One region of the Micromonospora sp. NPDC051141 genome, then DNA from elsewhere that is predicted to be linked to it. Evidence: riboswitches for the same ligand, from Rfam matches in the RefSeq annotation. Region 1 holds a riboswitch; the other holds the start of a gene.
What was found. Region 1 has a riboswitch for thiamine pyrophosphate ahead of ACIA6B_RS21760 (ECF transporter S component). Riboswitches for the same ligand answer to the same signal wherever they lie in the genome.
Positions count from the first base shown of each region.

Region 1 (3,977 bases):
TCCGGGTCCTGGAAGACCGAGCCGATCCGGCGGGCCAGCGCCGGCGCCCGCCAGCGGTGCGGGGGAGTGCGCGCGTCCCGCCCGGCCAGTTCCGTGGCCGCGGTGACCGTGCCGGTGTCGGGGCGCAGCAGGCCGCCGAGGAGCAGCGCCAGCGTGGACTTGCCGGCGCCGTTCGGGCCGAGGACGGCGAGCGCCTCGCCGGCGCGTACCCGGAGGTCGGTGGGGGCCAGCCGGGGCGGCAGGCCGAGCCGGTCGGCGGTGAGCAGCACGTCGCCGGCCGGCGCGGTGGCGGGTCGCGGCGGCACGGTGTGCCCGGGCACCCAGACCCCGGCGGCGGCCAGCGCCTCGCCGTGCGCGGCGAAGACCGCGTCGGGCGGCCCGTCGGCGCGCACCCCGCCACCCGGTTCCAGCACCACCACCCGGTCGACGAGCGGCAGCGCCTCGGCGACCCGGTGCTCCACCAGGATCAGCGTGGTGTCCGGGTCGAGCGCGTCCGCGACCGCCCGGCGGATCAGCGCGGCGCCGGCCGGGTCGAGGTTGGCGGTCGGCTCGTCGAGCAGCAGCAGGCCGGGACGCAGCGCGAGCGCCCCGGCGAGGGCCAGCCGTTGCTGCTCGCCGCCGCTGAGCGCGGCGGTCGGGCGGTCCCGGTGGTAGGGGAAGCCGACCCGGCGCAACGCCTCGTCGACCCGGGGCCAGATCTCCTCGGCCGGCACGCCGCGGTTCTCCAGCCCGAACGCGACGTCGTCGCCGGAGCGGGCCATCACGAGCTGGGTCTCCGGGTCCTGGAACAGCACGCCGACGCGTTCGCGGGCCTTGCGCGGGTCCAGCCCGTCGATCTCGACGGTGCCCTCCTGCTCGCCGGAGTCCTCCGGCAGCAGCCCGGCCAGCGCCGCCAGCAGCGTGCTCTTCCCCGCCCCTGACGCCCCCAGCAGCAGCACCCGCTCCCCGCCCTCGACACGCAGATCAACCCCGCGCACCGCCCACGCCCGGCGTCCCCCGTGCCGCCACCCGAACCCCCGCAGAACCACCCCGCTCACCGCGCCACCCCCTCCCCAGCCTCGTTGATCAAGGAGTTTGCGTCAGGAAAACCCGCCCATGGTTGACGCAAACTCCTTGATCAACAGGGGGAGGGGGCCGTCAGACCAGGGCGCGGTCGCGGCCGGCGGGGAAGCGGTCCAGGACGCCGGTGTTGGCCAGGGCGCGGGTGAGCACCCACGCGCCGAAGCCGGCGACGATCGTGGCGCTGACGATCGTGATGAGCGCGTACGGGAGGCGGTAGGAGGTCAGCTCGTACGCCTTGTTCCAGTAGACGAAGTCGAAGATCGCCGCGCCCAGGCCGGTCAGCGCGCCGGCCAGCACCGCCACCGGCAGCTTGAACGAGCGGTAGCGGAACGCGGCGAACGCCAACTCCGCGCCGATGCCCTGCATCAGGCCCTGGAGGATCACGATGCCCGCCCACTGGCTGCCCAGCAGCGCGGAGACGATCGCGGCCACCGTCTCGCAGTAGAGCGCGGCGCCCGGCTTGCGGATGATCAGGCCGGCGAGCACCGCCGGGATCAGCCACACGCCGTAGAGCACCGCCTGCGCGGGCGGAAAGAACGCGAACGCCGCGTCGGTGGCGCTCCAGAGCAGGCCCCAGGCCCAGAAGACGACGCCGAAGGCGACGGCGATGACCGAGGCGACGACGATGTCGACGGTACGCCAGCGGTTGCTGTCGGTGTGGTTCACGGTGGCTCCCAGTTCGTGGTGAGGAACCAGGAGAAGACGCACGCCGCGCCCGGAATGCCGGACGTCGACGCGGCTGGAGGTCGACCGAACTCCCTGCGCTGGCATTACCCAGATCAGGTTCGAGGGTCTGCGGGCACCGGCCCGCACTCTCAGCGCTGTGCGCTCCCCTGTCGGATGTGAAGTTGTCTCGTCGCAGACGCTAGCACCGACGTCGGGGCCGGGCCCAGCAGGGCGACTGTCGGTAGGCTGGCGATCATGCGGGTCGAGACGCGAAATCTGACGTTCGAGGTACGCACCGGCGGCCCCGAGGGCGGCGACCCCGTCCTGCTGCTGCACGGCTTTCCGCAGCACGCCGGCGAGTGGGACGCGGTGACGCCCGCGCTGCACGCCGCCGGGCTGCGCACGTACGCGCTCGACCAGCGCGGCTACTCGCCCGGCGCGCGGCCGGCGGCGGTCGAGGCGTACCGGATCCCGGAGCTGGTGGCCGACGCGGCGGCCGTGCTGGACGCGCTCGGGGTGACCGCCGCGCACCTGGTCGGCCACGACTGGGGCGCGATCGTGGCCTGGGGCCTGGCGGCGGCGCACCCGGATCGGGTGCGGACGCTGACCGCGGTGTCGGTGCCGCACCCGGCCGCGATGGGCCACGCGCTCGCCAACGATCCCCGGCAGAAGGCCAAGTCCGCCTACATGGCGCTGTTCCGGATGCCGGGCAAGGCGGAGAAGGTGCTGCTGGCGCTGCACGGCGCCGTGCTGCGCCGGATGCTGCGCGGCGTCGGCGACGCGGCAACCGTCGCCCGGTACGCCGACCCGATGCGGGAGCCGGGAGCGCTCACCGCGGCGCTGAACTGGTACCGCGCGATGAGCGGGTCGGACATGAAGGCGGTCGGCCCGGTGGCGGTGCCGACCACGTACGTCTGGAGCGACAAGGACGTGGCGATCGGCCGGACCGCCGCCGAGGCGTGCGCGGGACACGTCACCGGTGACTACCGGTTCGTGACCCTGTCCGGCGTCAGCCACTGGATTCCCGACGAGGCTCCGGGCCCGCTGGCCGAGGCGGTCCTGGCCCGGATCCGAGGGACGGAGGAGGCATGACGGTGAGCGCCGAGGCGTACCTGGAGACGGTCACGTCGACGATGCGGCGGGTGGCCACCGAGCAGCGGGCGAACGTGGCGGAGGCGGCCGATCTGATCGTGGCGGCGCTGCGTGCCGACGGGGTGGTGCACGCGTTCGGCACCGGGCACTCCGAGGCGCTCGCCATGGAGATCGCCGGCCGTGCCGGCGGGCTGGTGCCCACCAACCGCATCGCGCTGCGCGACCTGGTCCTGCACGGTGGCGAGCCGGCCGACGTGCTCGGCCCGAAGCTGGAACGCGAGCCGGCGGTGGCGCACCGGCTCTACGAGCTGGCCCCGGTCCGGCCGCCGGACGTGTTCGTGCTCGCCTCCAACTCGGGCGTGAACGGGGCGATGGTCGAGTTCGCGTCGATCGTGAAGGAGCGCGGGCACGGGCTGGTGGCGATCACCTCGGCGCGGCACTCGGCGCGGATGACCTCGCGGCACCCGTCCGGGCGGAAGCTGGCCGACTTCGCCGACGTGGTGCTGGACAACGGCGCCCCGTACGGCGACGCCACGCTGCCGTTGCCCGGCGGCGGCGCGGTCGGCGCGGTCTCGTCGATCACCGCCGCGCTGCTGGCCCAGCAGATCACCGTCGAGGTGGTGGCCCGGCTGGTGACGGCGGGGGAGCGACCGCCGGTCTACCTGTCCGCCAACATCACCGGCGGCGACGAGCACAACGCCGAGCTGGAGGCCCGGTACGCAGGGCGGATCCGCCGGGGATCGTGAGCCGGTTTCGCGAGCGCCCGAATCGGGCACAGGCGCTGCTGCCGGCGGGTGTTCACCCGCCGGCCGTGCCGTCTTCACCGGAGGTTCGCGAGTGTCCAAGGAATCCGAGAAGCAGCGCTGGCAGCGCAACTTCGCCGATCTGTTGCAGGAGTTGCGCGTGGCGCAGACCGGCGTGCAGATCCTCTTCGCCTTCTTGCTGACCCTGCCGTTCAGCAACGGGTTCACCCGGACCACCGAGTTCCAGCGTGACGTCTACATCGTGGCGTTGCTGGCCGCCGCCGCGGCCACCGCGATGATCATCTCGCCGGTCGCGTTCCACCGGGCGCTGTTCCGCCAGGGCCGCAAGCCGGAGTTGGTCCGCTTCGCCCACCGGATGGCCACCGGCGGGCTGTTCTTCATGCTGATCGCGAT
Region 1 is NZ_JBITFD010000011.1:201,526-205,502, reverse strand. It holds gene ACIA6B_RS21765 (ATP-binding cassette domain-containing protein) at 1-1,037, opposite strand, end outside; gene ACIA6B_RS21760 (ECF transporter S component) at 1,138-1,728, opposite strand; TPP riboswitch at 1,801-1,907, opposite strand; gene ACIA6B_RS21755 (alpha/beta fold hydrolase) at 1,984-2,820, shown strand; gene ACIA6B_RS21750 (sugar isomerase domain-containing protein) at 2,817-3,566, shown strand; gene ACIA6B_RS21745 (DUF6328 family protein) at 3,658-3,977, shown strand, end outside.

Region 2 (3,977 bases), on a different contig from region 1:
CAAGGGGCGCCGCGACGACGTGGTGGTCGCCACCAAGTTCGGCATGGACATGCACGGCGCGAACGGCCCGGACCACGGCGCCCGGGGCGCCCGCCGCTACATCGCCCGCGCGGTCGAGGCGTCGCTGCGCCGGCTCGGCACCGACCACATCGACCTCTACCAGATGCACGAGCCCGACCCGGGCACGCCGATCGACGAGACGCTCGCCGCGCTGGACGACCTGGTGACCGCCGGCAAGGTCCGTTACCTCGGCAACTCCAACTTCGCCGGCTGGCAGATCGCCGACGCCGACTGGACCGCGTCGTCGGCGGGGCGTACCCGGTTCATCTCCGCGCAGAACCACTACTCGCTGCTGGAGCGGGGGGTGGAGGACGAGGTGATCCCGGCCTGCGAGCGGTTCGGCCTCGGCATGCTGCCGTTCTTCCCGCTCGCCAACGGGCTGCTCACCGGCAAGTACAAGCGGGGCGAGGCGCCCCCGACGGGCAGCCGGCTGGCCGGCGGCGGCCGGTACGCCGAGCGGCTGGCGGCGGCGCGCTGGGACACCATCGAGGCCATCGAGGCGTACGCCGCCGAGCGGGGGATCAGCATGCTCCAGGTGGCCATCGGCGGGCTGGCCGCCCAGCCGGCGGTGACCTCGGTGATCGCCGGCGCGACCACTCCGGAGCAGGTACGCGCCAACGCCGAGGTGGGCACCTGGCAGCCCACCGACGAGGACCTGGAAGCCCTCAACGCCCTCCTCTGACCCCGCCCCCACCCCCTACCCAAAGCCAGCCTTCGCCAGGGGTGGAACGTCATGGGTGTCTCACGACCTTTTTGACACCCATGACGCTCCACTCGCCGCCAGCACCGGCCGCGGGTGGAACGCCATGGGTGTCCGGGGGAAGGGGTCAGTGGGGTGGTGTCGGGGCGCGGCGTTCAGCGAGGGCCTGGCGGACCAGTGCGACGGTGGCGTCGGGACGGCGCAGCACGTCGTCGGCGGTGAACCGGAGCACGACCCAGCCAGCCGCACGGAGCGCGTTGAGACGTGCCACATCACGCCGGAAGTGTGCCCGCTCACGGTGGTGGTCGCCGTCGTACTCGATCGCGAGGCGCAGCACCGGACAGGCCAGATCCACCCGGGCCACGAAGCGTCCGGCCGCGCGTATCTCGTGCTGCGCGGTGAGTGGGCCGATGCCGGCGTCGAGGAGGAGTAACCGCAGGCGAGTCTCCATCGGGGACTCGCTCAACGGTTCAGCCAGCGTCAAGACCTCGCGCAGCAGCGGCGCACCCGGCCAGCCGGACCGGGTTTCGGCGTAGTCACGCAGCGCGGACAGCCTCACCACCCGGCGACGCAGTAGCGCGTCCACGGCGACCAGCGCCTCCACCCGGGGGCCCAGCCGACCGAGGTCGAACGCGGTGCGCAGCGCGGTGGTGACCGGCAGCCCGGCGAACCGGGTACGGTCCTCGTCGGGCAGTGACGACCGCACGACCGTCAACTGCGGGTGCGGGCGCAGCCGGACGTCTGTCGGCAGTAGCACAGTCACCGGCGCGTCACGGCTGAGCAGCTCGGCACCGAACAACCAGGCGGCGCTCCCGTCCCGCCAGCACGGCACCCGGCGGCAGGCGCAACGCCACCGCCTCGCACCACATCCGATGGTCGTCGACACGGTATCCGTGCCGGTGCACGTACACGTCCGGCAGCAGGCGGACCCACGTCGGCCCGCGGAGCATCGTCCAGGTGAGCAGCCCTTCGGAGACGGCACGGCTGCCCCGGAACGGCAGGCGCGCAAGGCAGCGCGGGATACGCGCGGGAACGGACATCCTGGCAGCGTGCTGTGACGTGACGGTCAGCCGCCGTCCCGGCCCGCCGGGTGGTGCGGTCCTGGGAAAAAACTCACCCGGTCTTCCGTACGGCGGGGAGGCGTCGTACGGTAGGCCGCAAGTGACCCACGGGAGCCCGGTGTGGACCGGGCTGAGAGGGGGGCTGACAGCCCCCGACCGTTGAACCTGATCCGGGTAATGCCGGCGCAGGGAGGAGCGTTGCCGTGCCGTCCCTGGGACGACTGCATCTCATCACCGACACCCGACCGGGGCGGGATCCGCTCGGCGTGCTGCGTGCCGCCATGCCGGTGGGCCGCGCCGAACTCGTCGTGCAGGTCCGCGTGACGGACGACGCCACCGACCGGGAGGCGTACGAGCTGGCCCGCCGGGTGGTCGAGGCGTGCCGGCCGTACGGCACGTGTTGCCTAATCAACGACCGGTTGCACGTGGCGCTCGCGGTGGGCGCGGCCGGTGGCCACGTCGGGGCGGACGACCTGCCGGTGGCCGCCGCCCGCCGGGTGCTCGGCGTCGACGCGGTGCTCGGCGCGACCGCCCGGGAGCCGGACGCCGCCCGGGCCGCGGTCGCCGCCGGAGCGAGCTACCTGGGCGTGGGCCCCTGCCACGCCACCACCACCAAGCCGGGGCTGCCCGCGCCGATCGGCCCGGACGGGGTACGCGCGGTCACCGACGCGGTGACCGTGCCGGTGATCGCCATCGGCGGGGTGACCGCCGCGGCGGTGCCGGCGTTGCGGGCGGCCGGGGCGTACGGAGTGGCGGTGGTCGGAGCGCTCAGCTCGGCGGCCGACCCGGCGCGCGCCACCGCCGAGCTGCTCCGGGCGCTGACGTGTTAGGCGGGGCCCCTTCCGCTACCGGAGGCGTTGACAGGGGGCCCTTCCTTTCCGAGGTGGGGGTGGTGGGGGCGGGGCCGGTGGGGCTGGCGATCGCGTGGCGGTGCGCGCAGCGCGGGCTGCGGGTGAGCGTGTACGACGACCGGCCCGGGTCGGGTGCGTCGCGGGTGGCCGCCGGCATGCTCGCCCCGGTCGCCGAGGCGTACTTCGGGGAGCGGGAGCTGACCGGGTTGCTGGTCGAGTCCGCGGCCCGGTGGCCGGCGTTCGCCGCCGAGCTTGCCGAGGCGAGCGGCGTCGACCTGGGCCACCGCACCGAGGGCACGCTTGTGGTCGGGCTCACCGCCGACGACCTGGCCGAGGCGGGGCGGCTGTGGTCGTACCAGCAGGGGTTGGGGTTGCCGATCACGCCGCTGCGCCCGTCGGCGCTGCGCGACCGCGAGCCGGCGCTGGCCACCCGGGTGCGCGGCGGCGCGGTCGCGCCCGGCGACCACCAGGTCGACCCGCGCCGCCTGGTCGCCGCGCTGCGGGTCGCGGCGGAGCGGGCCGGCGTGACGTTCCGGCCGACGCGGGTCGGCGCGCTGTCCGAGGTGGACGCGCGGGTCACCGTGGTCGCGGCCGGCTGCGGCGCGGCGGCGCTGACCGGGCTGCCGGTCCGCCCGGTGAAGGGCCAGGTGCTGCGGCTCCGCGCGCCCGGCGACGGTCCGCCGGGCTTCCGGCACGTGATCCGGGGGTACGCCGACGGCGAGCCGGTCTACCTGGTGCCCCGGGCGGACGGCGAGGTGGTGGTCGGCGCCACCGTGGAGGAACGCGCGGACGTCGAGGTGACCGCCGGCGGTGTGCTGCGGCTGCTCCGCGCCGCCGCCGAGCTGGTCCCCGAGCTGACCGAGTACGCGCTGGTGGAGGCCGTCGCCGGGCGGCGCCCGGGCACGCCGGACAACGCGCCGGTGATCGGGGCGCTGCCCGGCCGGCCCGACGTGCTCGCCGCCACCGGGCACCACCGGCACGGCATCGTGCTCACCCCGGTCACCGCCGACCTGGTCACCGAACTGATCGTCAGCGGCGGGCCGGACCCGGCGCTCGCCCCCTTCAGCCCGGCACGGTTCGCGAAGGAGCGCCTGTGGAACTGATCGTCAACGGCACGGGGCGGACGCTGCCCGAGGGCGTCACGCTCGCCGAGGTGGTGCGCGCGGTCACCGGTCAGCAGCGCGGCCTCGCGGTCGCGGTCAACGGCGAGGTGGTGCCGCGCGGCGGCTGGCCGGCGAGCGTGCTGCGCGACGGCGACCGCGTCGAGGTGCTCAGCGCCGCGCAGGGCGGGTGACCGGGATGTCC
Region 2 is NZ_JBITFD010000001.1:90,105-94,081, reverse strand. It holds gene ACIA6B_RS00435 (aldo/keto reductase) at 1-742, shown strand, start outside; gene ACIA6B_RS00430 (endonuclease domain-containing protein) at 888-1,523, opposite strand; gene ACIA6B_RS00425 (hypothetical protein) at 1,531-1,800, opposite strand; TPP riboswitch at 1,919-2,030, shown strand; gene thiE (thiamine phosphate synthase) at 2,025-2,651, shown strand; gene thiO (glycine oxidase ThiO) at 2,645-3,775, shown strand; gene thiS (sulfur carrier protein ThiS) at 3,766-3,966, shown strand; gene ACIA6B_RS00405 (thiazole synthase) at 3,972-3,977, shown strand, end outside.
Region 2: another riboswitch for thiamine pyrophosphate. It lies ahead of thiE (thiamine phosphate synthase); the one in region 1 lies ahead of ACIA6B_RS21760 (ECF transporter S component).